Linked DNA regions of Thermopolyspora flexuosa. The protein of the gene in region 1 interacts with the protein of each later gene in a pairwise test. Links are inferred from orthologs where the notes say so. Each region holds a gene or a part of one and is shown in the gene's direction. Other genes may lie near its edges. The genes, in order: dprA and recA.

Region 1 (15,543 bases):
GTCGAGATCGAGGAGCCGTCGAACCCGGTGGCGGCGGTCGCCCGGTGGCTCGGCACCGCGTTCGGGTTCGTGCCGGGGGAGAAGGACTACATCAAGCGCGTCATCGGCATCCCGGGCGACAAGGTCAAGTGCTGCGACAGCGAGGGGCGCATCACGGTCAACGGGGTGCCCCTCGACGAGAGCTCCTACCTGTACCCGGGCGACCAGCCCTCCGAGCGGCCCTTCGAGATCACGGTGCCGGAGGGGCGGCTGTGGGTGATGGGCGACCACCGCTCGGTGTCCCTCGACTCGCGGGCGCACCAGGGTGACCCCGGGGGCGGCACGATCCCGGAGGACCGGGTGATCGGGCGCGCCTTCGTGATCGTGTGGCCGTTCTCCCGCATGGGCACCCTGCCGATCCCGGACACCTTCAACCAGGCGGCGCTCAAGGCCGCCGGTGCGGTGACCGGCCAGGCGCCGCTCATCCTCGGCTGCATCGGCGCGCTGCCGATCATGGCGCTGCGGCGCCGCCTCACGCGCCCGGTGGGTGAGCTGGCATGAGCCGTACCGGCAACGACACGGGCAACGTGCCCGAGAACGCGCCCGCGGCCCCGAGCGAGGAGGCCACTGCGCCGGCGGCCGCCGCGGACGAGAAGGACGGGGAGACGGCGAGCACCCGGCCGGCGAAGAAGCGCAGCGCCTGGCTGGAGTCGCTCATGCTCATCGCCGGCGGCGTGGTGGTGGCGCTGCTGCTGCGCGCGTTCGTCATCGGCACCTTCTGGATCCCGTCGGAGTCGATGGAGAACACCCTGCTCGAGCACGACCGGGTGCTGGTCAACCGGCTGTCCGGCCCGCCCCAGCGCGGCGACGTCGTGGTGTTCAGGGGCTGGGACGGCCAGGAGTGGATCAAGCGGGTCATCGCGGTCGGCGGCGACACGGTGAAGTGCTGCGACAAGAAGCACCGGCTCTCGGTGAACGGCGTGCCGGTCGACGAGGAGTACCTCCACCCCGGCGACTACGCCTCGGGTGAGTCCTTCGAGGTGAAGGTGCCGAAGGGACGGCTGTGGGTGATGGGGGACCACCGGGTCGCGTCGCGTGACTCGCGGGCCTTCATCAACGACAAGCACTCCGGCACGATCTCCGAGGACGCGGTGGTGGGCCGGGCGTGGGCGGTGTACTGGCCGCCGTCCCGGATGAAGCTGCTGTCCACGAACGCCTTCGAGAAGGTCCCCTCGCCCTCCGGTGCGTCGGCGTCCCGGTGACGTGCTCCGCCGTGGGCCGCGCCCTGCCGCTCGGCGCCCGCGCGGGACGGGACGGCCGGGCCGGGAGTGGCGGTTATCGTATGGCCGCCGCGGCGCGAGGCGGCATACGCTGCGTACTGTCATGACTGTTGCCTATCGGCCGCGCCCGAGCGTCGTCCGGCGGGATTCGGGACTCTACGGCTACGAGCGTGCGCTCGCCCGGCGAGGGCTGTCCCCGATCGCCGGGGTCGACGAGGCGGGGCGGGGTGCCTGCGCCGGGCCGCTGGTGGTCGCCGCGGTCATCCTGGGACGCGAGATCGACGGGCTCACCGACTCCAAGCTGATCACGCCCGCGCGGCGGGAGGAGCTGTACGAGCGCATCATGGCGACGGCGCGTGCCGTGCACGTCGTGGTGATCCCTCCGGCCGAGATCGACGCCCGCGGGCTGCACCGGTGCAACGTCACCGGGATGCGCCGTGCCGTCGCCGGGTTGAGCTGTGAGCCCGGGTATGTACTCGTCGACGGCTTCGCGGTGCCGGGGCTGCCGGCGCCGTCCCTGGCGATCTGGAAGGGGGATCAGGTAGCGGCCTGCGTGGCGGCCGCGTCCATCGTGGCGAAGGTGACCAGGGACGGCATCATGACCACCTTGCACGAGTCCTTTCCGGAGTACGGCTTCGCCGAACACAAGGGGTACGTCACCCCCGCGCACCGGGCGGCGCTCGCCAGGTACGGGCCGAGCCCGCACCACCGCTTCTCGTTCGTGACGGTGGCGCGGTCCGGCAGGGGGGAGAGGATACGGGACAATGAACTGGGGGCCGGCGTTGCCTGATCGGGCATGCCGATCTGGGCGCGATGCGGCGCGATATCGGGCACCGACCGCGCGAGACCAGGTGCATGCGACCCAGAAGCACGGAACAGGAGGACCGGAATGAGCGCAGAGGATCTCGAGAAGTACGAGACCGAGATGGAGCTGCAGCTCTACCGGGAGTACCGCGACGTCGTGGGCCTGTTCACCTATGTCGTCGAAACCGAGCGGCGGTTCTACCTCACCAACTCGGTCGATCTCGACGTGCGCACGGCCGAGAACGGGGACGTCTACTTCGACGTGCGGATGCAGGACGCCTGGGTCTGGGACATGTACCGCCCCGCGCGGTTTGTGAAGAACGTCCGCGTGGTCACGTTCAAGGACGTCAACATCGAGGAACTCGCCAAGCCCGACCTCGAGATGCCCAAGGAGGGTTTCTCGAGCTGATCCGTTGCGCCCCGCCCGCCCGGCGCCCGAGCCGATCGGTGCCTCGGCGGAGGCACCGGGCGAGCCGGCAGGGGCCTCGTGAGCGGCACGCCGATCGTCGCGGTACGCGGGCAGTGGCCCGCCTACGGTCTCCGCTGACCGTCGTACGCGTCTCCCATCGACGACGCCCGGCCACCGGTGCCTGGCCGAGGTGCCCCGGGTCTCCGCCCGCCGTGGGCCTCGAGGGGCGGATGGGCGCGTCCCCTGGCGCCCTGCCGTGTCACGGGGTGGTCGTCGCCGTCATCCGTGTCTCGCATCGCGGCCGTCCGACCGTGAGGTCGAACCTCCCGCCTCTCCGTTGATCGCGCCGCCGTTCGTACGGCTCGGCCGGCTGTTTCCACAGGCCGTGGTTGTCCACAGAATCGCGCTCTAACGCCGTGCCGGGGTGCCGCTCCCGCGATGGTTGTGGGCCGGAGGTGGTCCCATGGCCGTTGGTAATGCGCTCGGCAGACACGGCGAGGAGATCGCGGCCGCGTTCATCCGGAACTCCGGCATGCGCATCCTCGAACGCAACTGGCGTTGCCGGGAGGGCGAGGTCGACATCCTCGCGCGGGACGGCGACACCCTGGTCGCGGTCGAGGTGAAGACGCGCTCGGGGCACAGTCACGGCACGGCGCTGGAGGCGGTGACCCCGGAGAAGGTGGCCAGGCTGTACGGCCTCGCGACCCGCTGGCTGGCCGGTCGGCGCGAGCGGTTCGCGCGTGTGCGGGTCGACGTGGTGGCGCTCGAGCGGTTCGCGGGCGAGTTCGTCGTCCGCCACGAGCGGGGGGTGAGCTGAATGCCCGTCGCCCGCACCCGCTGCGTCGCGCTGGTCGGCATCAGCGGCCGGGTGGTGGAGGTCGAGGCCGACGTGGGCCGCGGCGTGCCGGGCATCCATTTGATCGGCCTTCTCGACACCGCGCTGAGCGAGGCGCGGGGCCGCGTCCGCTCGGCCGTCATCAACAGCGGGTTCGCCTGGCCCGACGCCCGGATCACGGTGAGCCTGTTTCCCGCCGGCCTGCCGAAGAAGGGCGGCCACTTCGACCTGGCGATCGCCGTCGCGATCGCCGGAGCCGCGCGGCTGGTACACCCGGACCGGATCGCGGAGCCGTTCTTCATCGGCGAGCTCGGCCTCGACGGATCGATCCGCCCGGTGCGCGGCGTGCTGCCCGCGGTGCTCGCCGCCGCGGAGGCGGGCGCCCGCACCGCGATCGTCCCCGCGGCGAACGCGGCCGAGGCGCGCCTGGTGCCCGACATCACCATCGTCCCGGCAAGCTCGTTCGCCCGCCTGGTCGAGTGGCTGCGCGAGGACGGCGCGCACGGCCGGTCGCCGATCGACGCCGCGGATCCGCCCGAGGCCCGTACCGCCGAGACAGGGAACGCGCAGGACCAGGCGACGGGTGCCGCCGCGGACGCCGGCGGTCCCGGGCACGGCGACGGCGTGGAAGCCGCGGAGCACCCGGCGGTGCCCCAGCCGACCGGGCTGTGGGAGGCGCGCCGCCCGCTCGACCTCGCCGACGTGGTCGGCCAGGCGGAGGCGCGACACGCCCTCGAGGTCTGCGCGGCCGGTGGGCACAACCTGTGGATGCTCGGCCCGCCGGGCACCGGCAAGACCATGCTGGCCGAGCGCCTGCCCACGCTGCTGCCCCCGCTCGACCGCGACCAGGCGCTGGAGGTCACCGCGATCCACTCGGTGGCGGGTGCCCTGCCGCCCGGCAGCCCGCTGCTGACCCGCGCGCCGTTCGTCGCCCCGCACCACACCGCCACCGCCGCGGCGATCATCGGCGGCGGCACCGGCCTGGTACGGCCCGGCGCGGTGAGCCTCGCCCACAGGGGCGTGCTCTTCCTCGACGAGGCGCCGGAGTTCCCCGCCACGGTGCTCGACTCGCTGCGCCAGCCGCTCGAGTCGGGCGTGGTCACCGTGGCGCGGGCCGCAGGCGCCGTGACCTTTCCCGCCCGGTTCCTCCTCGTCCTCGCCGCCAATCCCTGCCCCTGCGGCCAGGCCGGCATGGCCGGTGGCAGCTGCGGCTGCACCCCCAACATCCGCCGCCGCTACCTCGCCCGGCTCTCCGGCCCGCTGCTCGACCGCGTCGACGTGAAGGTCACCCTCCACCGGTTCACCCGCCGCGAGCTGCTCGCCGACCGCCGCTTCATCGAGTCGAGCAAGACCGTCGCCGAGCGCGTCCTGCTCGCCCGCGAACGCGCCGCCCGCCGCCTCGCCGGGACGCCGTGGCGCTGCAACGCCGAGGTCCCCACCTCGGTCCTCCACCGCGAGCTCCGCATCCCCGAGGACGCGATGGCGCCGCTCCAGCGGTGCCTCGACACCGGCGAGCTGAGCGCCCGCGGCGTCGACCGCGCCATCCGGGTCTCGTGGACCCTCGCCGATCTCGCAGGCAAGGACCGTCCCACCGCCGACGAGACCCACGCGGCCCTCACCCTCTGGCGAGGTGCGCCATGAACATCCGCCACACCCGCCCTTTCACCCGCGTCGCGATACGCGCGTCTGTGCCGTGCGGCCGTCCAGCAGCCGTCATCGCTCCGCACCGGCAGCCACCTCCTGGCGAACGGGACCGTCGAGACGGCGAGCCTCGCGTCGCCGATGTGCCGGTTCGCCGCAGCGGCCCGCCCGGACATCGTGGTGATCGGGGACGGCTGCCGGCCGGTGCCGCGGGGTCGGAATCCGCGGCCCCTGCGCTCGACAGGCTTCGCCTTGGGTCGGGTGGTTCCGAGGCAGGTGGTGCCGCATGGTGAACCCGCACGCCGAGAGCCCAGGATCCGCCGCGCGACCGGTCTCCGACGACGAGCGTGCGGCCCGGGCCACGCTGATGCGCGTCGCCGACCCGGGTGAGCGGGTCATGGGTCACCTGCTCGACCATCTCGGGGCCGTGGAGATCCTGCGGCGGCTGCGTCAGGGCGGAGACGCGCGGCGTCTTGCCCGTGAGCTCGCCGCCGAGTGCCGCGCGGCCCAGGAGACCGCGCGGGACGGTGCCGTGGCACCTGCCGACGTTGGCGTCCCAACCCGGTCCGCGGACGGGGAGACGGCCGAATCCACGGACGGTGGCGGCCCGGACGGTGGCGGATCGACCGGTGCCGGTGGGGAAACGGACGCGGATGGCGCGGATGGCGCCGCGCCCGGAGAGCGGGCGGGGCCGGTGGTCGTCGGGACGCGGGGTGATCTGCCGCGGCTCATCGAGGCGTGGCGGGCACGGCTCGAGCTTGCCGATCCGGAGCGGGACATCGCCGCAGGGGAAAGCGTGGGGGCACGGCTCATCGTGCCGGGCGACGTCGAGTGGCCCACCCAGCTCGACGATCTCGGCACGGCCCGGCCGTACGGGCTGTGGTTGCACGGGGACGCCGACCTGCGCTTCTCGTGCCTGCGGTCGGTCGCCGTCGTCGGCTCCCGCGCCGCCACCGCCTACGGGGTGCACGTGGCGGCCGAGTTCGGCGCCACCCTCGGCGACGCCGGCTGGACGGTCGTCTCCGGCGGCGCCTACGGGATCGACGGGGCGGCGCACCGCGGCGCCCTGGCGAGCGCGTCACCGACGATCGTGGTACTCGCCTGCGGCACCGACGTCGACTATCCCCTCGGCCACCACGACCTGTTCCGCGCGGTACGGGACAACGGCCTCCTGGTCAGCGAGTGCGCGCCGGGCGTGCGGCCCACCCGATCCCGGTTCCTGGTCCGCAACCGCCTCATCGCCGCGCTGTCCCGTGGCACGGTCGTCGTGGAGGCCGCCCTGCGCAGCGGCGCGCTGAACACCGCCGGCCACGCCGAGTCGCTGCGGCGCCCGGTGGGCGCGGTGCCGGGCCCGATCACCTCCGCCGCCTCGGCCGGATGCCACCGGCTCATCCGGGAGGGCAGGGCGGTCTGCGTCACGAACGCCGACGAGGTGGTCGAGCTGGTCGGCGTCATCGGCGACGACCTTGCGCCCCGGCGCCGGGGACCGGTGCTTCCCCGCGACCTGCTCAGCGAGCCCATGCGCCGGGTACTCGACGCGGTGCCTGCGGGAGTGGGCGCCGGGCCCGCGACCATCGCGGTGGCGGCCGGAGTCGATCTGCCCACCGTGCTCAGCTGCCTCGGTGGCCTCGCCGCCGCCGGATACGTCGAACGCCACCGGCGCGGCTGGCGGGTGCGGCCGGACCGCGGTCGCTGAGCCGCCGAGGCAGGTACGGCCGGGCGGGCGGCCATCAGCAGCGCGACGGACGGTTCCAGGCACCGCGTCACCCGTGTATCGTCCACCGCTCGGTCGCCGGACGGTGCGCCGCGCTGAGGGCCGTATCAAGCGGTGATCGTCACTGCTCGCGTGGAGCTGCGGGCTTGGCTGCGCGGGCCGACGACTGCGGGTTCATCGGGGGCGATACCGCCTTCTACCCGGCATGCGCATCCGACTGGGAGCGCCGAGGGGAGCCTGCCAGACCGGAAACAGCGGATCGAGGTGCCGCGTAACCAGCGCTTCCGGGATGTTCGCCCCGGCGGCGTGCGCCGCGTACGCCATGAGCGCCTCGCGCTTCAGCTCGGCCGCAGCGACCGGATCACGGTGGCGGCTCTCGGTGTGCAGGCGGAGCCGCCGCCAGATGCGGTAGACCAGCCCGGCGACCTGCCGGTCCCGGTCGAGCACGGTGACGTCGAGGCGGCGGCCGTCGCGCAGGCCCACCACGTACCGGCGGCTGCCGAGCGTGTCGTCCTCGATCCGGCGGGAGCCCGCGGGCGCGAAGCCGAGCCCGCCGGTCGGTTGTCAGCGGGCGAGCTGCGGCCGAGCGTCAGGCCCGCATGGTGATCGTCGTTGTTTCCGAGGCGTTGGGGACTCGGCTGCGCGGGCCGACGACTGCGGGTTCATCAGGGGCATTCTGCCCGGCATGCGCATCCGGCTGGGAGCGCGGAGGGGAGCCTGCCAGATGGGAAGCAGCGGATCGGGGCGCCGAGCGTTTCGCCTGCCGGTCGGTTGTCAGCGGGCGAGCAGCGGCCGAGCGTCAGACTCCGCGCGGGGATCGTCGTTGTTCCCGAGGCGCAGTGGCTCGGCTGGGTGGGCGGAGCGTCCGCGAGCTCATCGAGGGTTGTGCCGCCTTCCGCCTCGGCGCGCTCACCCGCCGGGAGCGCCGAAGGGGACGCCCCAGATGGGAAGCAGCCGTACCCGGGCGTGGCCCAGCAGCAGGAGCGGGTCAAGGTACCGGTCCCCGCGGAGCAGGCCCCAGTGGAGGCAGGACGTGGGGCAGTGGCCGGGCAGCGGCTCCAGCACGCCGATCACGTCGCCGGGCCGTACGGTCGCGCCACGCTCGACCAGCGGGCGCACCGGCAGGTACGTGGTGCGCAGCCCGCCCTCGTGCAGGATCGTGACCACGCCCCGCCCGGCCACGTCGCCCGCGTACCCGACGCGTCCGGCCCCGGCGGCGTGGATCTGTGTCCCCGGCTCGGCGGCGAGGTCGACGCCCCTGTGCCCGGACAGCCACGGCAGAGAGGGAGGGGCGAAGTGTCGCAGCACCCGGATCGGCGGGGCCAGCGGGGCGCGCCAGCGCGGTTCGAGTGTCTCCGGCACCGTGGGCGTCGGCGTCGGGGTGGCGAGCATGAACACGGCGAGCGCGGTCAGGGCGGGTACGCCCCGCGCGCGGGCTGCGGCGCGGACGCCGAGCCGGGACGCCGTCCGCAGGAGGAGACGCGGCCGGGTCGAAAGCCAGGTCATGTGCCGAACTCTCGCGGCGCGGACCCGCTCCCCGCGGCGGCGAACGGGATTCTGTGGACGACTGCGGATCACGTGTCGCGCTTTCCGCCATTTCCTCCACGAGCGTCGCGGTGATCGCCATGGCGAGGTCTCGGCGACATGGCGGCTCGACGATGTCGCCCGACTCATGCCGGCACCGGTGGCCGGCCTGTCGGCCGGTCGTGGGGCGCACATCGCCTTCCCGGCCGTCCCGCGCCGGGGCCGGTCGGCACAGACAGGGCGGCAAAGGTGGACGAGGCGGTCAGGAGGTGGCCGGAGGGGTGGTGCGCTTGGGGACGGGGACGCGGAGCAGGTCGCGGGCGAGGACGATGTCGCCGGTGTAGTGCTCGGCGGCCTCGGCGAGGAAGCGGGGCTCGTCGTCGGTGGAGTAGCGCTCGGAGAAGTGGGTGAGGACGAGGCGGCGTATGTTGCACTCGGCGGCGACCCGGCCGGCCTGCGCCGCGGTGAGGTGGCCGTAGGTGTCGGCGAGGTCCTTCTCGGTGGACAGGAAGGTCGACTCGATGACGAGCAGGTCCACCCCGTCGGCGAGGGCGAACACGTTGTCGCACAGGCGGGTGTCCATGACGAACGCCGCGCTCTGGCCGGGGCGGGGGACGCTGCACTGCTCGAGCAACACGGTGGACCCGTCCGGGGCGGTGACCCGGCCGGAGGCCTGGAGTTCGCGCACGGCCGGGCCGGTGATGCCGTACCGGGCGAGCCGCTCGGGGAGCATTCGGATGCCCGCGGGCTCGTCGATCCGGTAGCCGTAGGCGTCCACGGAGTGGGAGAGCGGGCGGGCGGTGAGTTTGACCGGTCCGGCGTCGAACTCCGCCACGGCACCGCTCACCGGCACGGGCCGGATCACCTCGGTGTCCGTGAACTCCGCGGCGTGCCGTAGGCGCCGCCAGTACGCCTCCCCGCCGGCCGGGTAGACGGCGTGTACGGGGGTGGGGCACCCCGTCCCGGGCGATGCGCTGGACCACGCCGGGCACGCCGAGGCAGTGGTCGCCGTGGAAGTGGGTGATGCACAGCCAGTCGATGCCGTGCACCGTCACCCCGGCGTGCAGCATCTGCCGCTGGGTCCCCTCGCCGGGATCGAACAGGAAACCGGCCCCGTCCCAGCGCAGCAGGTACCCGTTGTGGTTGCGCAGGCGGGTGGGAACCGCGCTCGCGGTGCCGAGGATGACGAGTTCACGGATCGACACGAGCGCGATGGTATTCGCGGCCGGTGATTCGGTCCTTCGGCTCCGGCCCGCCCGGGGCGCGGCGTCGGGCCGGATACCGCACGCCGGCGCATACGGCGTTCGCTGCGCTCGTGACCGGCGGCGCTCCGGAGGTGGGGCGATCGGCCGCTGCGGCGCGAGCCGTCCGGGTCGGCCCTTCAAGAGGGCCGCGCCTGCCAGAGGGCCAGGTCGTGGAACGGCGTGACCGCCCGGGCCGGTCCTCCGTGGCCCGCGAGCGGGTGATTCGGTGGCTGCGCGCGGGCCGCCGTGTTCGTGGTAATTCCGTAATCTTCGTCACCGGTGTCGTTTGTTCCCGTCGGCGTCAGGGCATGGTGAGCGTCACGGGACCGGCCGGGAACGGGGCCGCCTTCCTCGTCGCGGGCGGCGTCACCGGCCACAGATCGCGCCCGACGCCCGCAGTGGCGGGTGTCGCCCGAGGTCAGCGGGCATGGATGCCGGGAGGCCCCATACCGCGTCGCCAAGGCGGTGACGCGTGTTCACCGGGCCACCCGGGCAGCGGGAAACCGGGCATGGCCCACCACAGGCGCCCTCGGCTCACAAAGCGGCCGCGCTGTCAAGACGACGGTCGGGAGGGGAGGCGGTTACCGGTAGACTTTCCGGTGGCCCGTACTGATCGGGCCGACTTCGCACGCCCGCACGAAGGCCGAACTCTCGGTCCGGAGCATGCGCTCCGGCTGTTCGGTGCCGGGCGTCAGGGCGAAGGCCGCCGGCCTTCGCGGTAACCGAGGCCGTGCCTGCGGGCACACGACCATGGAGGTCCAGACCATGGCCCCCGTCGTCACGATGCGGCAGCTCCTGGAGAGCGGCGTCCACTTCGGCCACCAGACGCGCCGGTGGAACCCGAAGATGCGGCGCTTCATCCTCACCGAGCGCAACGGCATCTACATCATCGACCTGCAGAAGTCGCTGTCCTACATCGACCGCGCCTACGACTTCGTCAAGGAGACGGTCGCGCACGGCGGCACCATCCTGTTCATCGGCACCAAGAAGCAGGCGCAGGAGGCCATCGCCGAGCAGGCCAAGCGCGTCGGCATGCCGTACGTGAACCAGCGCTGGCTGGGCGGCATGCTCACCAACTTCTCCACGGTGCACAAGCGGCTGCAGCGCCTCAAGGAGCTCGAGGAGATCGACTTCGACAACGTGGCCGGCTCCGGGCTCACCAAGAAGGAGCTCCTCATGCGCCGCCGCGAGAAGGAGAAGCTGGAGCGCACCCTCGGCGGCATCCGTGACATGAACCGCGTGCCGAGCGCGATCTGGGTGGTCGACACCAAGAAGGAGCACATCGCGATCAGCGAGGCCCGCAAGCTCGGCATCCCCGTGGTCGCGATCCTCGACACCAACTGCGACCCGGACGAGGTCGACTACCCGATCCCGGGCAACGACGACGCGATCCGTGCGGTCAGCCTGCTGACCCGGGTCGTCGCCGACGCCGTGGCGGACGGTCTCATGGCCCGCGCGGGCGCCACGCGCGGTGGTGAGGACAAGCCGTCGGGGGTTGCCGAGGGCGAGCCGCTCGCCGAGTGGGAGCGTGAGCTGCTCACCGGCTCCGGGGAGAACGCCGAGGCCGCGAAGCAGGCCGAGAGCGGTGAGAAGAGCGGCGAGAGCACCGCTCCGGCCGCCGGGGAGCAGCCGCAGGCCTGACGTCGGCGGGCCGTCGGCCGGTCCGTACGGCACCGCGAAGCCGAACCGCCGGGTGGCCTGACCGCCCGGCGGACGGCGCACCACCCGAACGACAACACCAGACGGACTTTCAACACGGGAATCAGGACAATGGCTTCTGTGAGCATGGCCGACGTGAAGCGGCTTCGCGAGCTGACCGCCGCCGGCATGATGGACTGCAAGAAGGCCCTGGAGGAGGCCGAGGGCGACTTCGACAAGGCCATCGACATCCTCCGGGTCAAGGGCGCCAAGGACGTCGGCAAGCGTGAGTCCCGCACCGCCTCCAACGGCCTCGTCGCGGCCAAGCACGAGGGCGACTCGCTCGCCGCGCTGCTCGAGCTGAACTGCGAGACCGACTTCGTCGCCAAGTCCGAGCGCTTCCAGGAGCTCGCCGCCCGCGTGGTGGACCACATCGTGGCGACCAAGCCCGCCGACGTGCCCACGCTGCTCGCGTCCGAGCTCGACGGCAAGACGGTCAAGGAGCACCTCGACGAGACGAACGCCGCGCTCGGCGAGAAGATCGAGATCCGCCGGTTCTCGCTGCTCGAGGGCGGCTACATCACCTCCTACCTGCACAAGACCGACCCGCAGCTGCCCCCGGCCGTCGGCGTGCTGGTCCAGCTCGACAAGCCGAACGCGCAGGTCGGCAAGGACATCGCGCAGCACACCGCGGCGATGGCGCCGAAGTACCTCAGCCCGGACCAGGTGCCCGCCGAGGTCATCGAGAAGGAGCGCGGGGTCTTCGAGCAGATGACCCGCGAGGAGGGCAAGCCCGAGGCCGCCATCCCGAAGATCGTCGAGGGCCGGCTCAAGGGCTGGTACCGCGACTTCACCCTGCTCGAGCAGGCCTGGGTGAAGGACAACAAGAAGACCATCCGCCAGGTTGCCGAGGAGGCGGGCGTGCAGGTGCTCGCCTTCACCCGGTACCGGGTGGGGCAGCCGTAGGCTGGTGTCGCAGCGCGGCGTTGTCCCGGCCGCGGTGACGCCCGGGGCGACGCCGCCGACCCGAACCCGCCAGGCCCGGCCGGACCGGCCGGGCCGAAGCCGAACCGGTACAGGCAGGAATCGGACGACCGGCTGAACATCCAGCCCACCGAGAACGGAGGAGGCCGCCGCCGTGCAGGAGAGAACGACACCCGCCACGTCGGCGGCTTCGTCGCAGGACGGGCAGCTGCGCTGGAAGCGGGTCATGCTCAAGCTGTCCGGCGAGGTGTTCGCCGGCGGCGAGCCGCTCGGCATCGACCCGGCGGTCGTCGCGCGCCTTGCCGACTCGATCGCCGAGGCGGTCAGCGTCGGTGTGCAGCTCGCCGTGGTCGTCGGCGGTGGGAACATCTTCCGGGGGGCGGCGCTCTCCGAGCGTGGCATGGACCGGGCACGGGCCGACTACATGGGCATGCTCGGCACGGTCATCAACTGCCTGGCGCTGCAGGACTTCCTGGAGAAGCGGGGCGTGGAGACCCGCGTGCAGACCGCGATCACCATGCAGCAGGTCGCGGAGCCGTTCCTGCCGCGCCGGGCGATCCGCCACCTGGAGAAGGGCCGCGTTGTGATCTTCGGTGCGGGTCTCGGCTCGCCCTTCTTCTCCACCGACACGTGCGCCGCCCAGCGCGCGCTCGAGATCGGGGCGGAGGCGCTGCTGAAAGGCACCAAGGTGGACGGCGTCTACGACGCCGATCCGCGCACGAACCCCGATGCCGTACGGTTTGACCGGCTCGACTACGGTGAGGTCCTCACCCGCGGTCTGGGGGTCATGGACGCCACCGCGATCAGCCTCTGCATGGACAACGGCCTTCCTATCGTGGTCTTCGACCTGATGGGCGAGGGTAACATCCTGCGTGCGGTACGCGGTGAGAAGATCGGCACGCTGGTGAGTCCGGCGGAAAAATAGGGAGCCGCGATGATCGACGAAACACTCCTCGAAGCCGAGGAAAAGATGGACAAGGCGGTGGAGGTCGCGAGGGAGGAGTTCGCCGGCATCCGCACCGGCCGGGTCACGCCCGCGATGTTCAGTAAGATCACCGCCGAGTACTACGGCACGCCGACCCCGATCCAGCAGCTCGCCTCCTTCCACGTGCCCGAGCCCCGCTTGGTCATCGTCCAGCCCTTCGACAAGAACGCGCTCGGGGCCATCGAGCGCGCCATCCGGGACAGCGACCTCGGTGTGAACCCGAGCAACGACGGTCAGGTGATCCGCGTGGTGTTCCCCGAGCTGTCCGAGGAGCGCCGCAAGGAGTACGTGAAGATGGCGCGGTCGAAGGCGGAGCACGGCCGCGTCTCGGTGCGCAACATCCGCCGCCACGCCAAGGACGCCCTCGACAAGATGGTCAAGGAGGGCGAGGTCGGCGAGGACGAGGCCCGGCGGGCGGAGAAGGAGCTCGACGAGCTCACCCAGAAGCACGTCGCCAAGATCGACGAGATGCTCAAGCACAAGGAGGCCGAGCTGCTCGAGGTCTGACCGGCGGCCGGTCATGATGCCGGCGTCGCCCGGTCGGGCCCGTGACGGTTCGGCCGACCGCAGTGGTTGTGGCATGGTGATGCGTGCATGCCCGGCGCCGTGGCGACGCCGGGCCCCCTCCCCGGCCGGGGGACCGATCCCGGCCGGACGGCGTCGGAGGGGCGTGTTCGCCCGGGCCGCGGCCATGGCCACCGGCACCGGGGCACGAGGATGATCGGCGTCCGTCGGGCATGTCACGATGCCCCGGTCCTCGGTGGCGCGGAGGACCGCGACGCCGATCACAGACGCCGGGAACGGACGGCGTGTGACCGCGCGGCCCGGGCGACGGGCCCCGGCGGGTACAGGGTGTGCCGGGAAGCGCTTTCTCCCCCGGAGCGGCGTCGCGCGACGGGACGCGTCCCGGAGCCCTGCCCCGCCGGTCGGAGCGCCCGCGGATCACACCGCCGAGGAGCAGCGGTCAGGAAAGCGCGGAACCCCCTTGGAAGCAGCGGCGGCGAGACCAACCCCACCGGGTGGCTCGGGTGGCGACGGCACCCGGGCCGATGAGCACGATGTCGGCGCGGGTACGGCCGGCCGGGTGGGGGTCGACCCGCCGCGGCGCGAGGCCGCCGAGGCGGCCGGGCCCACCGTGCCCGGCGCCGCGGCCGGCGAGGACGTGCCCACCGGCCCGGCCGACGGCGCGGCGCACCCCGCGCCGGAGACCGTGAGCGGCGCGGCGGCGCCCGCCGCGGCGGGCGGGGGCGGGAAGCGGCCCGGCGGCCGTGCGGGCCGGAACCTGCCCGCGGCGATCGCCGTCGGGGTCGCGCTCGGCGCGGTCACCCTCGCCGCGCTCTACGTCGTCAAGGTGCTGTTCCTGCTCGAGGTCGTGGTGGCCGTCGGGATCGGCATCGTCGAGCTGGCCCGGGCGTTCGCGGCCAAGGGCATCCAGGTGCAGGTCGCCCCCATCCTCGGCGGCATGGTGCTCATGGTCGTGGGCACCTACTGGGGCGGCCCGGTCTTCCTGCTCGGCTCCTTCGCGCTGACCCTCATGGTCACCCTCGCCTGGCGCATGCTCGCGCCGCCGGGGTCCGCCAAGGGGGTGGTGGCCGCCACCGCGGGCTACGTGCGGGACGCGTCCGCCTCGGCGTTCGTCTGCGCCTACCCCGCGCTGATCGCCGGGTTCGTGCCGCTGCTGCTCGCCGAGGACGACGGCCCGCACCGGGTCGTGGTGTTCATCGCGGTCACCATCTGCAGCGACATCGGCGGCTACACCGCGGGCGTGCTGTTCGGTAAGCACAAGATGTCGCCGATCATCAGCCCGAAGAAGACCTGGGAGGGCTTCGCGGGCTCGGCGCTGAGCTGCGTGGTCTGCGGCGCCCTGCTCGTCCGCTTCCTGCTCGACGGCGAGTTCTGGCAGGGCGCGCTGCTCGGCGCGGTCGTCGTGATCTTCGCGACCCTCGGCGACCTCATCGAGTCGGTGATCAAGCGCGACCTCGGCATCAAGGACATGGGCACCCTGCTGCCGGGCCACGGCGGGGCGATGGACCGCCTCGACTCGCTGCTGTTCACCCTCGTCCCGGTCTGGCTGCTGCTCTACCTGTTCGGCTGATCCGGCGGCGAGCCGGCCGTCAGACGGGCAGCCGGCGGGCCACCCGCCACGCGAGCCCGTCAAGGTCGTGCCCGGCGGTGCCGAGCTCGGCGTCGGTGACCGGGACGAGCCACAGCCACCGCACGCTGTCGCCGCCGAAGACCAGCCCCGACGGATCGGGCAGGTGGCCGAGGCCGGTGAGCATGAGCACCCCGCTGTAGCCGCCGGGGACGGGGAAGCCGGCCCGGTCGTGGTACCAGCGGGCGGTGTGGCCGTGCCCGAGCCAGGTGACCGACCGCCAGGGGTAGCGGGCGAGCCACAAAAACAGCCGCGCCGCGTCCCGCGGATCACCCCGGGTGGCGAACGCGAGCTCCACCCGGGCGTAGGCGTCGGGCCGGTCGATGTACTGCTCCACCTGCGGCATGCGCTGGC
Region 2 (15,619 bases), 160 kb from region 1 along the record:
CCGCCTGCTGATCGTGGAGGGCTACCGGCCGCCGGCCCTGCAGCGGCGGTACTTCGAGGAGTACAAGGAGGAGCTCCGCACCACCTACCCGGACATGACGCCCGACGAGCTGCACGTCGCGGCGAGCCGGTACGTCTCCCCGATCGAGGTGGCCCCGCACACCGCGGGTGCCGCCGTCGACCTCACCCTCTGCACCGAGGACGGGGTCGAGGTCGACATGGGCACCCCCGTCAACGCCACACCCGAGCAGAGCAACGGCGCCTGCTACACCGACGCCCCCGGCATCTCCGCCGAGGCCCGGCGCAACCGCGAGATCCTCGCCACCGCGCTGCGCGCGGCCGGGCTGATCAACTACCCCACCGAGTGGTGGCACTGGTCGTACGGCGACCGCTACTGGGCGATGAGCACCGGCACCCCGGCCGCCCTGTACGGCCCGGCCGAGTTCTGAGCCGTGCCGTGGCGCCGCGCGGCCTGGCGCGGCGCTTTCGGTGACAGGCCGGGCAGCCTTCCCAATCGGGATCCCCGGCGATGTGCCCCGGCATGGCGCAGGAAATTGGGCAAGCCGCGCCTTCAGGGCAGCGCAGGCGATCGGCCGCGCCGTTTCCGGCCCCCTGACATGCGGTCGCGGCGGCGCTGCGGAGCGGGGAGGCGTCCGGAACGGCCGCGGCGACGTACGTCGGCTTGGCCGTGCCCCCGCCCCGGCCGTCGTCCGGCGGCCGCTTGGTCGTCGCCCGCTCGTGCCCCGGCGGGATCGTGCCGGTTCGGACACGCCGCGCCACCCGGTTGTGCGGGCGCTCCGGGGGCCCGCGTGCACGCCCGCGAGCCCGGCGGCTCCGCCGTACCGGCGCTCTGCGGCGTCGCGTCCGGGCCCATCCCGCGGGGGAGGCCGCCGGGCATGCCCCGAGGCTTGCCGCCCGGCGCAGTGGGCCGTGGCCGTGTCTCGGGGCGGCTCACCAGGTGGGCCGGGGCCGAGCTCACGGTGATCGCCGCGCTCAGCACGAGGGCCATCATCGCGATCAGGCGGCGCAGCAGCCGGCCGTACCGGCGGGGCGTGTCCCGGTCGGCTGCGCGCGCGCTCGCCTGCAGGAACGCACGCTCCATGGCGCTCAGCTGGTGGCGGTGCCGCGGGTCGGCGGCCCACTCCAGCGCCACCGTGAGCGGCGTCCCCCGGTAGAGGTGGCAGGGGTCGCGGCCGTCCTGTTCCCACGCCTCCGCTGCCTCGGTGAGGCGCTGACGTATCCGCAGGCCCGTGCGGTCCGCGTCGATCCAGCCGCGCAGCCGGGGCCAGCCTTCCAGCAGCGCCTCGTGGGTGAGCTCGACGTGGTGCTCGTCGAGCGTGACCACGCGGGCCCGGGCGAACGCGTCGAGCACGCCGACGGCGTCCGGAACGTGGCGCAGCAGCCGTGCCCGCGTCACCCGGTGGCGGGTCAGCCGCCCGTCCTCGCCCACCTGCACGAGGCGCAGCAGCAGCCGCCGCGCCCGGTCGCGGTCCGCCGAGCGGAGGCTCGCGTACGCGCGCTCCGCAGCCGCCACCGCCGCACCGTGCACCCCGCCCGCGAGCTGGTATCCGGCGACCGTGAGCGTGCGGCCCGAGCGCTGCTGCCAGGTCGCGAGCAGGGCGTGCGCCAGCAGCGGCAGCGCCCCCGGGTCGTAGCCGTCCGCCGAGGCGCCGATGTCGCGCAGCAGCAGCTCGACCAGCCCCGGTTCCAGCTCCAGCCCGGCGGCGGTCGCGGGGCGCGTGATCGCATCGCGCAGCTCGTCGGGCCGCATCGCGCCGAGGTCGAGCCGCCCGTCCCGCAGCGCCGCGGCCAGGCCGGGGTAGGCCCGGCAGCGTTCCAGGTGGTCGGCCCGCACCCCCAGCACGACGAGTGCGGCCGGTGGCTCGCCGTTCCAGCTGGTCGACAGGTCACACAGCAGACGGACGAACCGCTCGCGTTCCGCCTCGTCGCGGCAGCGCGAGAAGACCTCCTCGAACTGGTCGACGATGACGACCACCGGACCGCGCCGCGCCCGGCCGTCGGGGGAGGTGGCCGGGCCGGGTGACGGCGCGGCGGGCGGCCGCTCGGCCGCCTCGGCGAGCCGGTCGAGCAGCGTGCGGTACGGCGTCGCGGTCGGCGTGAACATGACCACGCCGGGCACGGCGGCGTCGGGCAGCGGCAGCACGCCCCGGGCCAGCGCCGGGACGAGACCGGCGGCGAGCAGCGAGGTGGTGCCCGCGCCCGACGGGGCGGCCAGCACGAGCGGGCCGCCGCCGCCGAGCCGGTCGGCCAGCAGGCCCACCAGCCGGGCCACGACGCGTTCCCGGCCGAAGAACCGGCCGGCGTCATCGGTGCCGAAGGCGGCGGTTCCCGGATACGGGCAGCGCACCTCCGTCCCGCTCGCCGTACCCTCGCCGGTCGTGCCTTGGCGGGCCGCCCTGCGCCGGCCGCGGTCCGGCACCCACGCCAGCAGCGCGCCACCGGCGTTGAGGACCCGGTCGCAGGCGCGGGCCACCTCGCGGGAGGCCGCCTGCCTGCCGTTCTCCAGCCTGCTCAGATAGCCACGGCTGTAGTGCACCAGCTCGGAGAGCTGGCTCAGCGACAGCCCGCGCAGCCGCCGCAGCCGGCGCAGCTCCGCGCCGAAGGAACCCGCCCCGGCGGCCTTTCCCCGGGTTTCCGCAGCCGTCCTGGCCGCGGTGTCGTCCCTGTTCGCAGCCGTTTCCTGGACCGTTTCCTTTTCCTCAGCCACCAGGAGACACCCATCCCGTCGACAACCTCCGTCAACGTCTCCCACACTCGGTTCCGTTACGCAATGCGTTCGCACGATTTCGTGGCGAAGTCAACATGCCGGTACGTCGGCGACGATCTCGCCGGCGGCCGCACGCCGAGGCACACGAGAAAGGGGAAAGATCATGACAATCCGCGCCCCTGAGCGGCCCCGCCACATGGCTCGACGCATGCTCGCTCTCGGCGCCGTCGCAGCGGCGGCGGCCCTTCTCGGTCCGACCACGCCCGTGGCCGCGGCCAAGGAGTCCGCGCACGCCCAGGCCCGCTGGCAGTGCTCGCCCGGCGCCTTCTGCATCTACTGGGGGACGAACGGCACCGGGGCCCGGCTCGAGCTCCGCCACGGCGTCCGCGATCTCGCCAACGTCGCCGGCGGCAAGCTCAACGACCACGTGTTGTCGGCGAGGAACAGGACCGGACGCAACTGGTGCCTCTACGAGCACGGCAGCCGCTGGAACAAGGGCCAGAAGCACATCATCACGAGTGGCTTCCAGAACAACGTTGGCAGCTTCGGCTACAAGGTCAGCCAGGTTCAGCCCTGCTAGCGGCGTTCGCGCCCGGTGGCGGCGCACGACCCGTCGAACCGCGCGGGTCGCGCCGCCACCGGCTAACCCCCGCCCCTGCATCGGAGCCTCGTCAGATGGCCCGCCGCTGCAGGGGCGGCCCTGTCCGTAACCCCGAGCCCGTTGAGCGGCCTGGGGGCCGCCCGATCGATCTTCGTGATTCGAGTTGCCGTCGGCGGGCGCTCACGGCAGCCGGCCCCGCGGTGATCGGCAGGCGGTCGGCATCCGCGCGCTCCCGCCCTGCGCCGGATGCGTTGTTTCATGGCACTCCGCTGCAGGGGCGACCAAGTCAGGGACCCCGAGTCTTTCGAACGGTCGGCCCGCCGATGAGGACGCTCCCGTCCGCAGGACGGGGCGGCCACGGGACCGGTGTCGCACCGGATGCGGCCGCACCTTCCCGTGCCGGCATCCGCTCTCGTGACTTCGGTCAGGCGGGGAGCGCCGTCGAGCGTGGACGGTCAGACGCGCAGCCGCAGCCCGCGCGGCGTGGGGTGGAACCCGGCCGCCTCGAGCGCGGCGGCGAGCGGGGACTCGGTGATCGGGACGCCGTCGGCGCGTTCCACGGTGAGCGCGCCGAGGGTGCCGCCGCGGACGGCGGCGGCGAGCGCGTCGACGGCGGCCCGCAGCTCGTCCTCCTCGGCGAAGGAGAGCACGCTCTTGCCCCCACGTTCCACGTAGAGGGCGAGGCGGCCGCCGACCAGGACGACCAGGGCGCCCGCCTTTCGGCCCGGCCGGTGGCCCGGGTCGCCGGGGCGGTCCGGCCAGGGGAGGGCCGCGCCGTACGGGTTGGCCGGGTCGGCGGCGGCGAGCACCACCGCCTGAGGGCTGCGCTCCGGGGCACCGCCGCCGGAGACGGTGGCCGAGGCGGACGGCGCCATGGCGCGCATCCGGTCGACCGCGCCGGGCAGCGCGAACTGGGCGCCGCCGAGCCCTTCCACGAAGTAGCCGCGGCGGCACCGGCCGCTCTCCTCGAAGGCCCGCAGCACCTGGTAGACCGCGGCGAAGCCGCCGGGCAGCCGCTCGGCCGCGACCGCGCCCCGGGTGAGCACGCCGTGCCGTTCCAGCAGGGTCTCGGCCTGCGCGTGCGCCCGCTGCGTCGGATCGGCCGCGGGCGACGGCAGCGCCCACCACCGGCCCGCGACCGTGGGCGGCCCGCTCCGCGTCGGCAGTACGGCCCGCCGCCTGCGCGTCGTGCGCGGCCGGTGCGCGGGCCTGCCGGTGCCGAGGGCGGCCCGCAGCGGGGCGAGCGTGTCGCCGGACACCCGGCCCGCCCACACCAGATCCCACAGGGCGGCGACGAGCGCGGAGTCGTCGAGCGATCCGACCCGGTCGGACAGGTCGCGGAAGAACAGCGCGCCCCCGCCGGACAGCGCCTCCAGCACCGCCTCGTGCAGCGGCGTCATGGTGATCTCGGCCGGCTCGGGCAGCAGCAGCGGCGCGGTGTCGGCGAAGTACAGCGCCACCCACCCGTCGCCGCCGGGCAGCGACCCCTGGCCCGCCCAGATCACCTCACCGGAGGAGGTGAGCTCGTCGAGCATCGCGGGCGTGTACCCGGGCACCCGGGCGGGCAGCACGAGCGTCTCCAGGGCCGAGGCGGGCACCGCCGCCCCCTGCAGCCGCTCGATCGCCGTCACCAGCGCGTCTATCCCGTGCGGGCCCCGCGTGGGGGCGGGGATGCCGTGCCAGGCCGGGGAGAACGCGGCGAGCACCTCGGGTGCCACCGGCTCGATCTCGCGCCGCAGCCGGGCGAGCGACCGGCGGCGCAGCAGCCGCAGCACCCCGGCGTCGCACCACTCCTCGCCGCGCCCGCCGGGCCGGAACTCGCCGGACACCACCCGGCCCTCCGCGGCGAGCCGGCGCAGCGCGTCGGTCACCACGGCGACGCCGAGGCCGAAGCGGGTGCTCGCGGTGGCCGCCGCGAACGGCCCGCGGGTGCGGGCGTGCCGCGCGACCAGGTCGCCGAGCGGGTCGGGCACCGGCTCGAGGAACGCCTGCGGCACCCCCACCGGCGGCGGCACGCCGAGCGCGTCGCGCAGCCGTGCCGTGTCCTCGATCGCCGCCCACTGCTCGATCCCGGCGACCCGCACCCGGATCGCCCGCCGGGCGGCCTCCAGCTCGGTCAGCCAGGCGGGATCGCCGCCGCGGATCGTGACGTCCTCGGTGAGCAGCGGGCCGTGCGACCGCAGCAGGTCGGCGAGGTCCTCGGCGTCGCGCAGCGGCCGGTCGAGCCGGGCCAGCTCCCGCTCGGTCTCGGCGATCACGTCCGGGTCGAGCAGTTCCCGCAGGTCCGCCTGGCCGAGCAGCTCGGCGAGCAGCGAGGTGTCGAGGGCGAGCGCCTGCGCCCGCCGCTCGGCGAGCGGCGCGTCGCCCTCGTACATGAACGCCTCGACGTAGCGGAACAGCAGCGACGCCGCGAACGGCGAGGCCTGCGAGGTCTCCACCTCCACCACCCGCACCCGCCGCGCGGCGATGTCCCGCATGAGCGCGACGAGCCCGGGCACGTCGAACACGTCCTGCAGGCACTCGCGCATCGTCTCCAGCACCACCGGGAACGAGCCGTACTTGCTCGCCACCCCCAGCAGGTGCGCGGCCCGCTGCCGCTGCTGCCACAGCGGCGTACGACGGCCCGGATGGCGGCGGGGCAGCAGCAGCGCCCGCGCCGCGCACTCCCGGAACCGGGAGGCGAACAGCGCCGACCCGCCGAGCTCCTCGACGACGATCCGCTCGATCTCCTCGGGATCGAACACCGCCACGTCCGAGGGGGCGCCCTCGAGCGTGTCCGGCACCCGCAGCACGATCCCGTCGTCGGAGTGCACGGCCTGCACGTCCACGCCGTACCGCTCGCGCAGCCGCCGGCCGATCGCCAGCGCCCACGGGGCGTGCACCGGCGCGCCGTACGGCGAGTGCACCACCACCCGCCAGTCGCCCAGCTCGTCGTGGAACCGCTCGATCACCAGCGTGCGGTCGTCCGGCACGTACCCGGTCGCCTCGCGCTGCTCGCGCAGGTAGGCGAGAAGGTTGCCGACCGCGTAATCGTCGAGACCGGCCGCGCGGGCCCGCGCCACCGCCTGCTCGGCCTTCGCCCCGGACAGCTCGCGCAGGAACGCGCCGATCGCCCGCCCCAGCTCGACCGGGCGGCCGGGCGCGTCGCCGTGCCAGAACGGCAGCTTTCCCGGCTGTCCGGGGGCGGGGGAGACGAGCACCCGGTCGGGGCCGATGTCCTCGATCCGCCACGAGGTGGCGCCGAGCACGAACACGTCGCCGACCCGCGACTCGTACACCATCTCCTCGTCGAGCTCGCCCACCCGGGCGGGCTTGTCCCCGCCGGCGAGGTACACGCCGAACAGGCCGCGGTCGGGGATGGTGCCGCCGCTGGTGACCGCGAGCCGCTGCGCGCCCGGCCGCGCCCGCAACGTGCCGGTCACCCGGTCCCACACGATGCGGGGGCGCAGCTCGGCGAACTCCTCGCTCGGGTACCGCCCGGCGAGCATGTCGAGCGTCGCCTCCAGCGCGGACCGCGGCAGCGTCGCGTACGGCGCGGCCCGCCGTACCACCGTCTCCAGCTCGTCGACGGTCCACTCGTCCATCGCGCACATCGCGACGATCTGCTGGGCGAGCACGTCGAGCGGGTTGCGCGGGTAGCGCAGCTCCTCGATCTCGCCGCGCCGCATGCGCTCGGCGACCACCGCGGTCTGCACCAGGTCGCCGCGGTACTTGGGGAAGATGACGCCCTTGGACACCGCGCCCACCCGGTGCCCGGCGCGGCCGATGCGCTGCAGGCCGCTCGCCACGCTCGGCGGCGCCTCCACGCACGCGACCAGGTCGACCGCGCCCATGTCGATGCCGAGCTCGAGGCTGGAGGTGGCGACCACCGCGGGCAGCCGCCCGGACTTCAGCTCCTCCTCGATGTGCGCCCGCTCCTGTTTCGACACCGAGCCGTGGTGCGCCCGCGCCACCTCACCGGCCGGTCCGGCGGGCAGGCCGCGGCCGGCTCCGGCCTGCGCCATCATCTCGGCCGGGGCGAGGCGGGCCGGCGGCGTACCCGGGGGCGGGGCGGTGTTCCCCGCGCCGTCGCCGCCCGCGCCGCCGCCCGCAGCCGGGGCGGTCCCGGGCGTGCCGGGGCCTCCGGCCGCGGAGCCGTTCGCGGCGCCGTTGTGGCCGGTGCGGCGTTCGAAGGCCAGCTCGTTGAGCCGGGTGCACAGCCGCTCGGCGAGACGGCGCGAGTTGGCGAAGACGATCGTCGACCGGTGCGCGGCGATCAGGTCGAGCAGGCGCTCCTCCACGTGCGGCCAGATGCCGCGTCCCCGCTCGGCGGGCGGCGCGCCGTACTCCGCCTCCGGCCCGCCCCGGTCCGGAGGCGGCGGCTCGGCCATGTCCTCCACCGGGACGACCACCTCGATCTCCAGCCGCTTCTCGTGGGGCGGCTGGACGACCACCGCCGGGCGCACGCCACCGAGGAACGTGGCGACCTCGCCGACCGGGCGCACGGTGGCGGACAGGCCGATGCGCTGGGCGGGCCGCTCCAGCAGCACGTCCAGCCGCTCCAGGGTGAGCGCGAGATGGGCGCCCCGCTTGGTCCCGGCGACCGCGTGCACCTCGTCCACGATCACCGTCTCCACGCCCCGCAGCGCCTCCCTCGCCCGGCTGGTGAGGATCAGGTAGAGCGACTCGGGCGTGGTGATGAGGATGTCGGCGGGCTTGGCGGCGAACCGGCGGCGGTCCTCGGCGGGGGTGTCACCGGAGCGCACCGCCACCGAGATGTCCGGAACCGGCAGGCCGAGCCGGCGCGCCGTCTGCCGCAGCCCCGCGAGCGGGGCCCGGAGGTTGCGCTCCACGTCCACGGCGAGCGCCTTCAGCGGCGACACGTACACCACGCGGCAGCGCCGCATGGGGTCGGTGACGCCGGGCGAGGTGGCGAGCCGGTCGAGCGACCACAGGAAGGCGGCGAGGGTCTTGCCCGAACCGGTGGGGGCCACCACGAGGGTGTTCTCCCCACGCGCGATCGAGGCCCACGCCCCGGCCTGCGCCGCCGTCGGCTGTGCGAACGCATCGGCGAACCACTGCCGGGTCACCGCGCTGAAGTGGTCGAGCGCCATGCGTCCATCCTGCCCCCCGCCACCGACGTTTCCGGTCGGCCGGAAGCCGCTCGCCGCGGGCCGGGACTAGCCTCCCTTGCGTTCCCGCCGCTCTCGGCGGGCCTGCTGCACGGCCTGCAGTTGCCGGGAACGCAGCAGTCGGCGCTTGGCGCGGTGGGCGCGCCGCTGGGCGCGGGTGAGCCTCTTCATAGGGCCTCCAATCCGTGAGCCGTGCGGCCCACTGATGGAAGCGTCTCATACTGGAGGCGTGCGCTTAACAGACTTCTGGGATCGCATGCACCGGCAGTTCGGCGAGACGTACGCCGAGTCCTGGGCGCGGGACTTCGTCATCGCCGAGCTGGGGCACCGTACCGTGGTGCAGGCCCTCGCCGACGGGGAGTCGGCGAAGGACGTCTGGCGTGCGGTCTGCGCGACCGTCGACGTCGACCCCAAGCTGCGCTGAACGCCACGCCGGTGTGAGCCGGCGCCTCCGGCCCGGTACGGCGCGGCGGCGGTGCCGTGGCGCGGCCGGGCGGCGGCGCCCGTGAGGGCCGGGTGCGGGAGCCGGCCGCGGGCGGGACGGCGCCGGGGACGGGATCCGCCGGTACGGCGCCGACCTGCGCGTTCGATTCGTCCCGGTATCTGCGTGCGAAGCCACGCGGAGGGCCGATTGGCCGCGCGATCGAACAGCAGTTCGGCTATGCTGAGGTGGCCGCCGCCGGTAAAGGTGCCACCACGCGGAAGGCGAGTGTCGCCGGGAAATTGTCGGCGGCACCCCATAGCTTGCTGGTGACCGACAGGACCCACAACCCTCACAGGGGGCATCCATGGCAGCCAACGACCGCGAGAAGGCCCTGGAAACGGCGCTCGCCCAGATCGAGCGCCAGTTCGGCAAGGGCTCCGTCATGCGTCTCGGCGACGAGGCGCGTGCCCCTGTCGAGGTGATCCCGACCGGGTCGATCGCGCTGGACATCGCGCTCGGCATCGGCGGCCTGCCCCGCGGGCGGATCGTGGAGATCTTCGGTCCGGAGTCGTCCGGTAAGACCACGGTCGCCCTGCACGCGGTGGCGAACGCGCAGAAGGCGGGCGGCATCGCCGCCTTCATCGACGCCGAGCACGCCCTCGACCCGGAGTACGCCAAGAAGCTCGGCGTGGACACCGACGCGCTCCTCGTCGCGCAGCCGGACACCGGTGAGCAGGCTCTCGAGATCGCCGACATGCTGATCCGCTCCGGTGCGATCGACGTGGTCGTCATCGACTCGGTGGCGGCCCTCGTGCCGAAGGCGGAGATCGAGGGCGAGATGGGCGACAGCCACGTCGGCCTCCAGGCCCGGCTGATGTCCCAGGCCCTGCGCAAGCTGACCGGCGCCATCAGCCAGACCCGTACCACCGCGATCTTCATCAACCAGCTGCGCGAGAAGGTCGGCGTGATGTTCGGCAGCCCGGAGACCACCACCGGTGGTAAGGCGCTGAAGTTCTACGCCTCGGTTCGCCTCGACATCCGCCGCATCGAGACCCTGAAGGACGGCACCGAGCCGGTCGGCAGCCGGACCCGGGTGAAGGTCGTCAAGAACAAGATGGCCCCGCCGTTCCGGCAGTGCGACTTCGACATCCTCTACGGCGTCGGCATCTCCCGCGAGGGCGGGATCATCGACATGGGCGTGGAGCACGGCTTCATCCGCAAGTCCGGCGCCTGGTACACGTACGAGGGCGAGCAGCTCGGGCAGGGCAAGGAGAACGCCCGCAACTTCCTGAAGAACAACCCGGACATCGCGAACGAGATCGAGAAGAAGATCAAGGAGAAGCTGGGGGTCGGGCCGCGCATCGACGCCCCCGCCCAGCCTCCGGCCGGTGCCCCCGCGGCCGGCCCGGGCGCGGCGCCCGCGGCGTCCGCCGGCCGTACCGCCGGGACCACCGGCCGTGCCGCGGCCGCCGCGTCCGCCCGGGCCGCCAAGGCCGCGGCGGCGCCCCGGCCGGGTGACGTCTGATCGACGGGACCATGCCGCCGTCCGGTTCACCCGGCCCGCGACGCCGCACCCGCGGGCGCGGGGGCGGGGGATGGCCGCCCGACGGGCCGGCCGAGGGCACCCTGGCGAGCCAGGGGCCCGACGCCGACCCGGAGGCGGTCGCGCGGGCCATCTGCCTGCGCCTGCTCACGGCCGCGCCGCGCACCCGGGCACAGCTCGCCGACGCCCTCCGCCGCCGGGGCGTGCCCGAGGACGCGGCGCAGGCGGTGCTGGCCCGCTTCCAGGAGGTGGGCCTCATCGACGACAAGGCGTTCGCCGAGGCGTGGGTGGACTCGCGGCACGCCGGGCGCGGCCTGGGCCGCAAGGCCCTCGCCGCGGAGCTGCGCCACCGGGGCGTCGCCGACGAGACCGTCCGTGACGCCGTCGCCCGCCTCGACCCGGAGGAGGAGCTGGAGACCGCGCGCCGCCTCGTCGCCCGCCGCCTGCCCGCCACCCGCGGCCTGCCCACCGCCACCCGGGCCCGCCGCCTGGGCGGCATGCTCGCCCGCAAGGGCTACTCACCCGGCCTCGCCTACCGCGTCGTCCGGGAGGCGCTGGAGGCGGAGGTCGAGGCCGAGGGCCGCCCGCTCGACGACCTGGAGGGCTGGGAGCCGGAGGAGACCACCGGCGACGACGTGCCCTGAGGCGCCGCCCGGAGCCCGGCCACGGGCCGCCGAGCGGCGCCGCCGAGCGCCCCGGGTGCCGCGGGCGCCGCGGCGGCGTGGTCGCCGAGGGGTGCGAGCGGGCTAATACAGGTCCTTATCGGGTCGAAAGGAACGCCGTGACCGGGGCGTGGTGACCGGCGGAATCACGGCCGCCCGTTCGGTGTTCGGTATCGATGCACGGTGCCGGATCGCCGGCGCCGTGGCCGCACGGTGCCACCGGCCGTGTTCGGGACGGCGGCATCAGGCGGATCCGATTGGGTCGGTTTGGGTTGGGGAAAATGCGGCCGTAGCAGGCACTTTGGTTGCGGGGCGGCGCCCGTGCCTCGGTTTTCGGCGATGCCTTTGCCCGCTCGTGGCTTGCTCGTTGCCGCATTGACACCTAATCTCGACCATAGTGAGGAGTTACTCCGCGCAGTGCGGATTGACATAACGGTGAGTAACGGACGTAGAAGATTGTTTTCGCCTGGTGACCGGATCCAGGTGGTCGATAGACCAGTGCTGAGAGCCGTATTGTCCGTCTAGCGTCACCGTAATCCGTCACTGTGCGTATGTGACCCCTCGCGCGGCGGAATCGAGACGCGAGGAGTGGGTGGGCGCATGGGCGACATCGCGCTGACGGTTGCCGTTTTCGTACTCGCCGTCGTCGCGGCTGCCGCACTCATCTCACTCATCGTCTTGATCCGCCGTACGGGCGCCGAACGCCGATCAGCGCCGTCCGGCCCGACACCCGAACAGATAGCCGAGGCCCAGAACGAGCTGGAGGAGGCCCGCCGCGAGGCGGCCCAGATCCGGGACAAGGCGAACAGCGACGCGGCGGAGATCCTCCGCAAGTCCGAGGAGGCCGCGCGAACCGTCGCGCAGATGCGCAAAGAGGTCGAGGAGGAGACGCGGATCCTCAAGTCCGAGCTCAAGGAGCTGCGGGCGGGCCTCGAGCGCCGGGAGCGGCGGCTCGCCGAGCGGGAGCAGCGGCTCGACGAGGAGGCGCGACGGCAGGCCGAGCGGGCCAAGAAGCTCGCCGAGACCGAGACCCGGCTCGCCGACCGGCGCGCCGAGCTGGAGCAGATGGAGGAAGAGCGCCGGGTGATGCTGGAACGCATCGCCGGGCTCACCGCCGAGCAGGCCAAGAACGAGCTCATCCAGTCGATCGAGAACCAGGCCAAGCGCGAGGCGGCGCTGCTCGTCCGGGACATCGAGGCCGAGGCCCGCAGGGAGGCCGACAAGCGCGCCACCAAGATCATAACGCTCGCCGTACAGCGCCTCGCCACCGAGCAGACGGCCGAGTCCGTGGTCTCGGTGCTGCACCTGCCCGGCGACGAGATGAAGGGCCGCATCATCGGCCGCGAGGGCCGGAACATCCGCGCCTTCGAGTCGATCACCGGCGTCAACCTGATCATCGACGACACGCCCGAGGCCGTACTGCTCTCGTGTTTCGACCCGGTACGCCGGGAGACCGCCCGGCTCACCCTGGAGAAGCTCATCCTCGACGGCCGCATCCACCCGCAGCGCATCGAGGAGGCGTACGAGCGCAGCAAGGCCGAGGTGCACGAGCTGTGCGTGCGCGCCGGTGAGGACGCGCTCGTCGAGCTCGGCCTCACCGACATGCACCCGGAGCTGGTCACGCTGCTCGGCCAGCTCCGGTACCGCACCTCCTACGGCCAGAACGTGCTCAAGCACCTGATCGAGTCGGCGCACCTCGCCGGCATCATGGCCGCCGAGCTGGGCCTCGACCCGACGCTGCTGAAGCGCTGCGCGCTGCTGCACGACATCGGCAAGGCCCTCACCCACGAGGTCGAGGGCAGTCACGCCATGATCGGCGCCGAGATCGCCCGCCGGTACGGCGAGTGTGAGGACGTGGTGCACGCCATCGAGGCCCACCACAACGAGGTCGAGGTGCGCACGGTCGAGGCCGTGCTCACCCAGGCCGCCGACGCGATCAGCGGGGGCCGCCCCGGCGCCCGCCGCGAGTCGCTGGAGGCGTACGTCAAGCGCCTGGAGCGGCTGGAACAGATCGCCCAGTCCTACGAGGGCGTGGAGAAGGTCTTCGCGATGCAGGCGGGCCGCGAGATCAGGGTCATGGTCAAGCCGGACGCGGTCGACGACATCCAGGCCCAGGTCATCGCCCGCGACGTGGCGAAGCAGGTCGAGGAGGAGCTCACCTACCCCGGCCAGATCCGCATCACCGTCGTCCGCGAGTCCCGCGCCACCGAGTACGCCCGCTAGGCGACACGGCCACCGGGCGGCCGATGCACGGCTCGTCGAGCCGTATTCCGGCCCGTGTGCCGCCTCCGACGACCGTGGACGGCGGATCCGTCGGTGCGGCGTACGCGCCGAGATCGGGCGGGAGCCGCCCGGATCGACCGGCCGCTACGCGACACCGGAGATGCGGCGGTGACCTCACCTGCCGGTCGTCCCGCTCGTCTCGCGGGCCGGCGTCGGCCCCTCACCGAGACGCCGGAGCGCAATGACAAGGCGTCATCAACGGCACCGGGCGGGACGACCCCGGGGCACTCATGTGCCCGCAGGCGTCCGTCCCGCCCGATGAAAGGCCGTGGGCGTTCCGCCGCGTACGGCGCGGCCGTCAGATGCCGGGGGTGCCACCCGCGACGCCGGCGCCGGGGGCGCCGACACCGGTGGCGGAGGGCGGGGCGACCGGCTTCGCGCTCGTCTTGCTGCTGCGGCGGCTGCGCTTCTCCAGCCAGGTGGCGAGGGCGCTGAGCGCCATGTTCAGCCCGATGTAGACGACGGCGATGACGATCGCGCTCGACACCCGGGTGCCGAAGTAGTTCGCCGGCAGGATCACGAAGCCCATGTTGAGCAGGTCCTGGTAGGCGATGATGTACCCGAGCGCGGTGTCCTTGAGCAGCACCACGAGCTGGCTGACGATCGCGGGCATCATCGCGGTGACCGCCTGCGGGATCAGGATCAGCCACAGCACCCCGCTCTTGCGCAGCCCGATCGCGTACGCCGCCTCCGACTGCCCCTTCGGCACGGCGAGCACCCCGGCCCGCACCACCTCGGCGAGCACCGACCCGTTGTACAGGGTGAGCCCGGTCACCAGCGCGAGCAGCGTGTAGTCGCCGCCGCCGAACACGCTCGGCGCGAGGAAGAACAGGAAGAAGATGAGCAGCAGCAGCGGGATCGCCCGGAAGAACTCCACCACGGCGCCCGCGGGGACGCGGATCCACCAGTGGTCGGACAGCCGGGCGAGGCCGAACACCGCGCCGAACACGAGCGCGCACACCGACCCGAGGGCGGCGGCCTTCAGCGTCCCGATCAGCCCGGGGATGATGAAGTCCGTCCAGGTCTTGGCCTCGAGGAAGTGCCGCCAGAGGATCGCGCTCCACTGGCCCTTCTCGTCGAACTTGACGTACACGAAGTACGCCACCGCGAGGATCCCCACGACGGTGAGCAGCGTGAGGATGTTGTTGCGCAGCCGGGCGCGCGGCCCGGGCACGTCGAAGAGGACGCTCGCCTGCGAGCTCATCGCGCCACCGCCATCCGCTTGGCCAGCCAGCCGGTGAAGAACCCGATCGGCAGCGTCACCGCCATGAACGCGGCCGCCAGCCCGAGGAAGATCGGGATCGACACGCCGGTGTCGTCGAAGGTGTCACGCATGACGAAGGCCGACTCGGCGAGGTACCCGGCCGCGATCGCCACCGTGGTGTTCTTCGTCATCGCGATCATCACGCTGCCGAGCGGCGCGATGACCGACCGGGCCGCCTGCGGCAGGATGATCAGCCGCAGCGACTGGGAGAAGGTGAGCCCGATCGCCCGGGCCGCCTCCGCCTGACCCAGCGGCACCGTGTTGATGCCGGAGCGCAGCGCCTCGCAGACGAAGGTCGCCGTGTACGCCGACAGGCCGAGCACGACGAGCCAGAAGCTGTTGGTGATCGGCGTGTCGGAGAAGATCAGCCCCAGGGTGTCGCTGAGGCCGAGCGCGCAGAACGCCAGCACCAGCGTGAGCGGGGTGTTGCGCACCACGTTCACGTACACGGTGCCGACCGCGCGCAGCACCGGCGTCGGCGCCACCCGCATGACGACCAGGATCGTGCCGAGGATCAGGGAGAAGACCGCGCAGAGGGCCGCGATCTGCAGGTTGTGCAGGAAGCCCACGGCGAGGTCCGGAGCGTACTTGATCAGTTCGTCCATCGAGCTCCACCCGGTGGGTACGGCGACGGCCGGGGACCCGGAGTCGGGCCCCGGCCGCCACACGTGAGTCGGTCAGCGGTCGATCAGGAGCAGCCCTCCGCGGGCGGTGCCTCGGTGGGCAGCTTCAGGCCCTGCGTCTTGCCGAACCACTTGTCGAGCAGCTGCTTGGCGGTGCCGTCGCTGTACATCTTCTGGATGGCCTGGTTGACCGCCTCGCAGGTCTTGACGTCGCCCTTCTTCAGGCCGACGCCGTACTTCTCGTCGGTGAACGGGTCACCGAGGATCTTGAAGTTGCCGCCGCCCTGCTGGGCGAACCCGGCGAGGATGAGGTCGTCGGTGGTGACCGCGTCGAGGTTGTTGCCCGCGAGCTTGGCCACGCACTCGGAGTAGTTCGCCGCG

Evidence for each region.
Region 2: the proteins of dprA (region 1) and recA interact in binary tests that used the Bacillus subtilis proteins (3 or more experiments, as listed by UniProt). The link is inferred for Thermopolyspora flexuosa from one-to-one orthologs.

What each region holds. Positions count from the first base shown.
Region 1 is NZ_VFPQ01000001.1:3,813,073-3,828,615, reverse strand. The notes cover bases 4,739-7,643. They hold dprA (DNA-processing protein DprA), read left to right. Parts: upstream 4,739-5,642; coding sequence 5,643-6,644; downstream 6,645-7,643. Other genes in these bases: FHX40_RS16170 (M23 family metallopeptidase), read right to left, coding at 7,572-7,643; FHX40_RS25520 (hypothetical protein), read right to left, coding at 6,837-7,148; FHX40_RS16185 (YifB family Mg chelatase-like AAA ATPase), read left to right, coding at 4,739-4,948. Outside these bases: lepB (signal peptidase I), read left to right, coding at 1-540; lepB (signal peptidase I), read left to right, coding at 537-1,241; FHX40_RS16200 (ribonuclease HII), read left to right, coding at 1,363-2,049; FHX40_RS16195 (DUF2469 domain-containing protein), read left to right, coding at 2,149-2,472; FHX40_RS16190 (YraN family protein), read left to right, coding at 2,936-3,289; more of FHX40_RS16185, read left to right, coding at 3,290-4,738; more of FHX40_RS16170, read right to left, coding at 7,644-8,168; FHX40_RS26295 (MBL fold metallo-hydrolase), read right to left, coding at 8,449-8,769; rpsB (30S ribosomal protein S2), read left to right, coding at 10,196-11,071; tsf (translation elongation factor Ts), read left to right, coding at 11,201-12,034; pyrH (UMP kinase), read left to right, coding at 12,279-12,977; frr (ribosome recycling factor), read left to right, coding at 12,987-13,544; FHX40_RS16140 (phosphatidate cytidylyltransferase), read left to right, coding at 14,248-15,132; FHX40_RS16135 (suppressor of fused domain protein), read right to left, coding at 15,152-15,543. UniProt on the Bacillus subtilis protein: Protein that helps load RecA onto ssDNA during transformation. Binds cooperatively to circular ssDNA, is able to bridge different segments of DNA. Favors the loading of RecA onto SsbA- or SsbB-coated ssDNA and formation of RecA-DNA filaments.
Region 2 is NZ_VFPQ01000001.1:3,658,103-3,673,721, reverse strand. Bases 8,327-11,307 are described here. They hold recA (recombinase RecA), read left to right. Parts: upstream 8,327-9,227; coding sequence 9,228-10,388; downstream 10,389-11,307. Other genes in these bases: FHX40_RS15505 (regulatory protein RecX), read left to right, coding at 10,400-11,050; FHX40_RS15515 (DUF3046 domain-containing protein), read left to right, coding at 8,669-8,863; FHX40_RS26080 (hypothetical protein), read right to left, coding at 8,488-8,610; FHX40_RS15520 (Lhr family helicase), read right to left, coding at 8,327-8,421. In the rest of the region: FHX40_RS15535 (M15 family metallopeptidase), read left to right, coding at 1-448; FHX40_RS15530 (helix-turn-helix domain-containing protein), read right to left, coding at 571-2,727; FHX40_RS15525 (peptidase inhibitor family I36 protein), read left to right, coding at 2,936-3,307; more of FHX40_RS15520, read right to left, coding at 3,784-8,326; rny (ribonuclease Y), read left to right, coding at 11,669-13,291; FHX40_RS15495 (amino acid ABC transporter permease), read right to left, coding at 13,650-14,555; FHX40_RS15490 (amino acid ABC transporter permease), read right to left, coding at 14,552-15,220; FHX40_RS15485 (glutamate ABC transporter substrate-binding protein), read right to left, coding at 15,304-15,619. UniProt on the Bacillus subtilis protein: Multifunctional protein involved in homologous recombination, DNA repair and competence.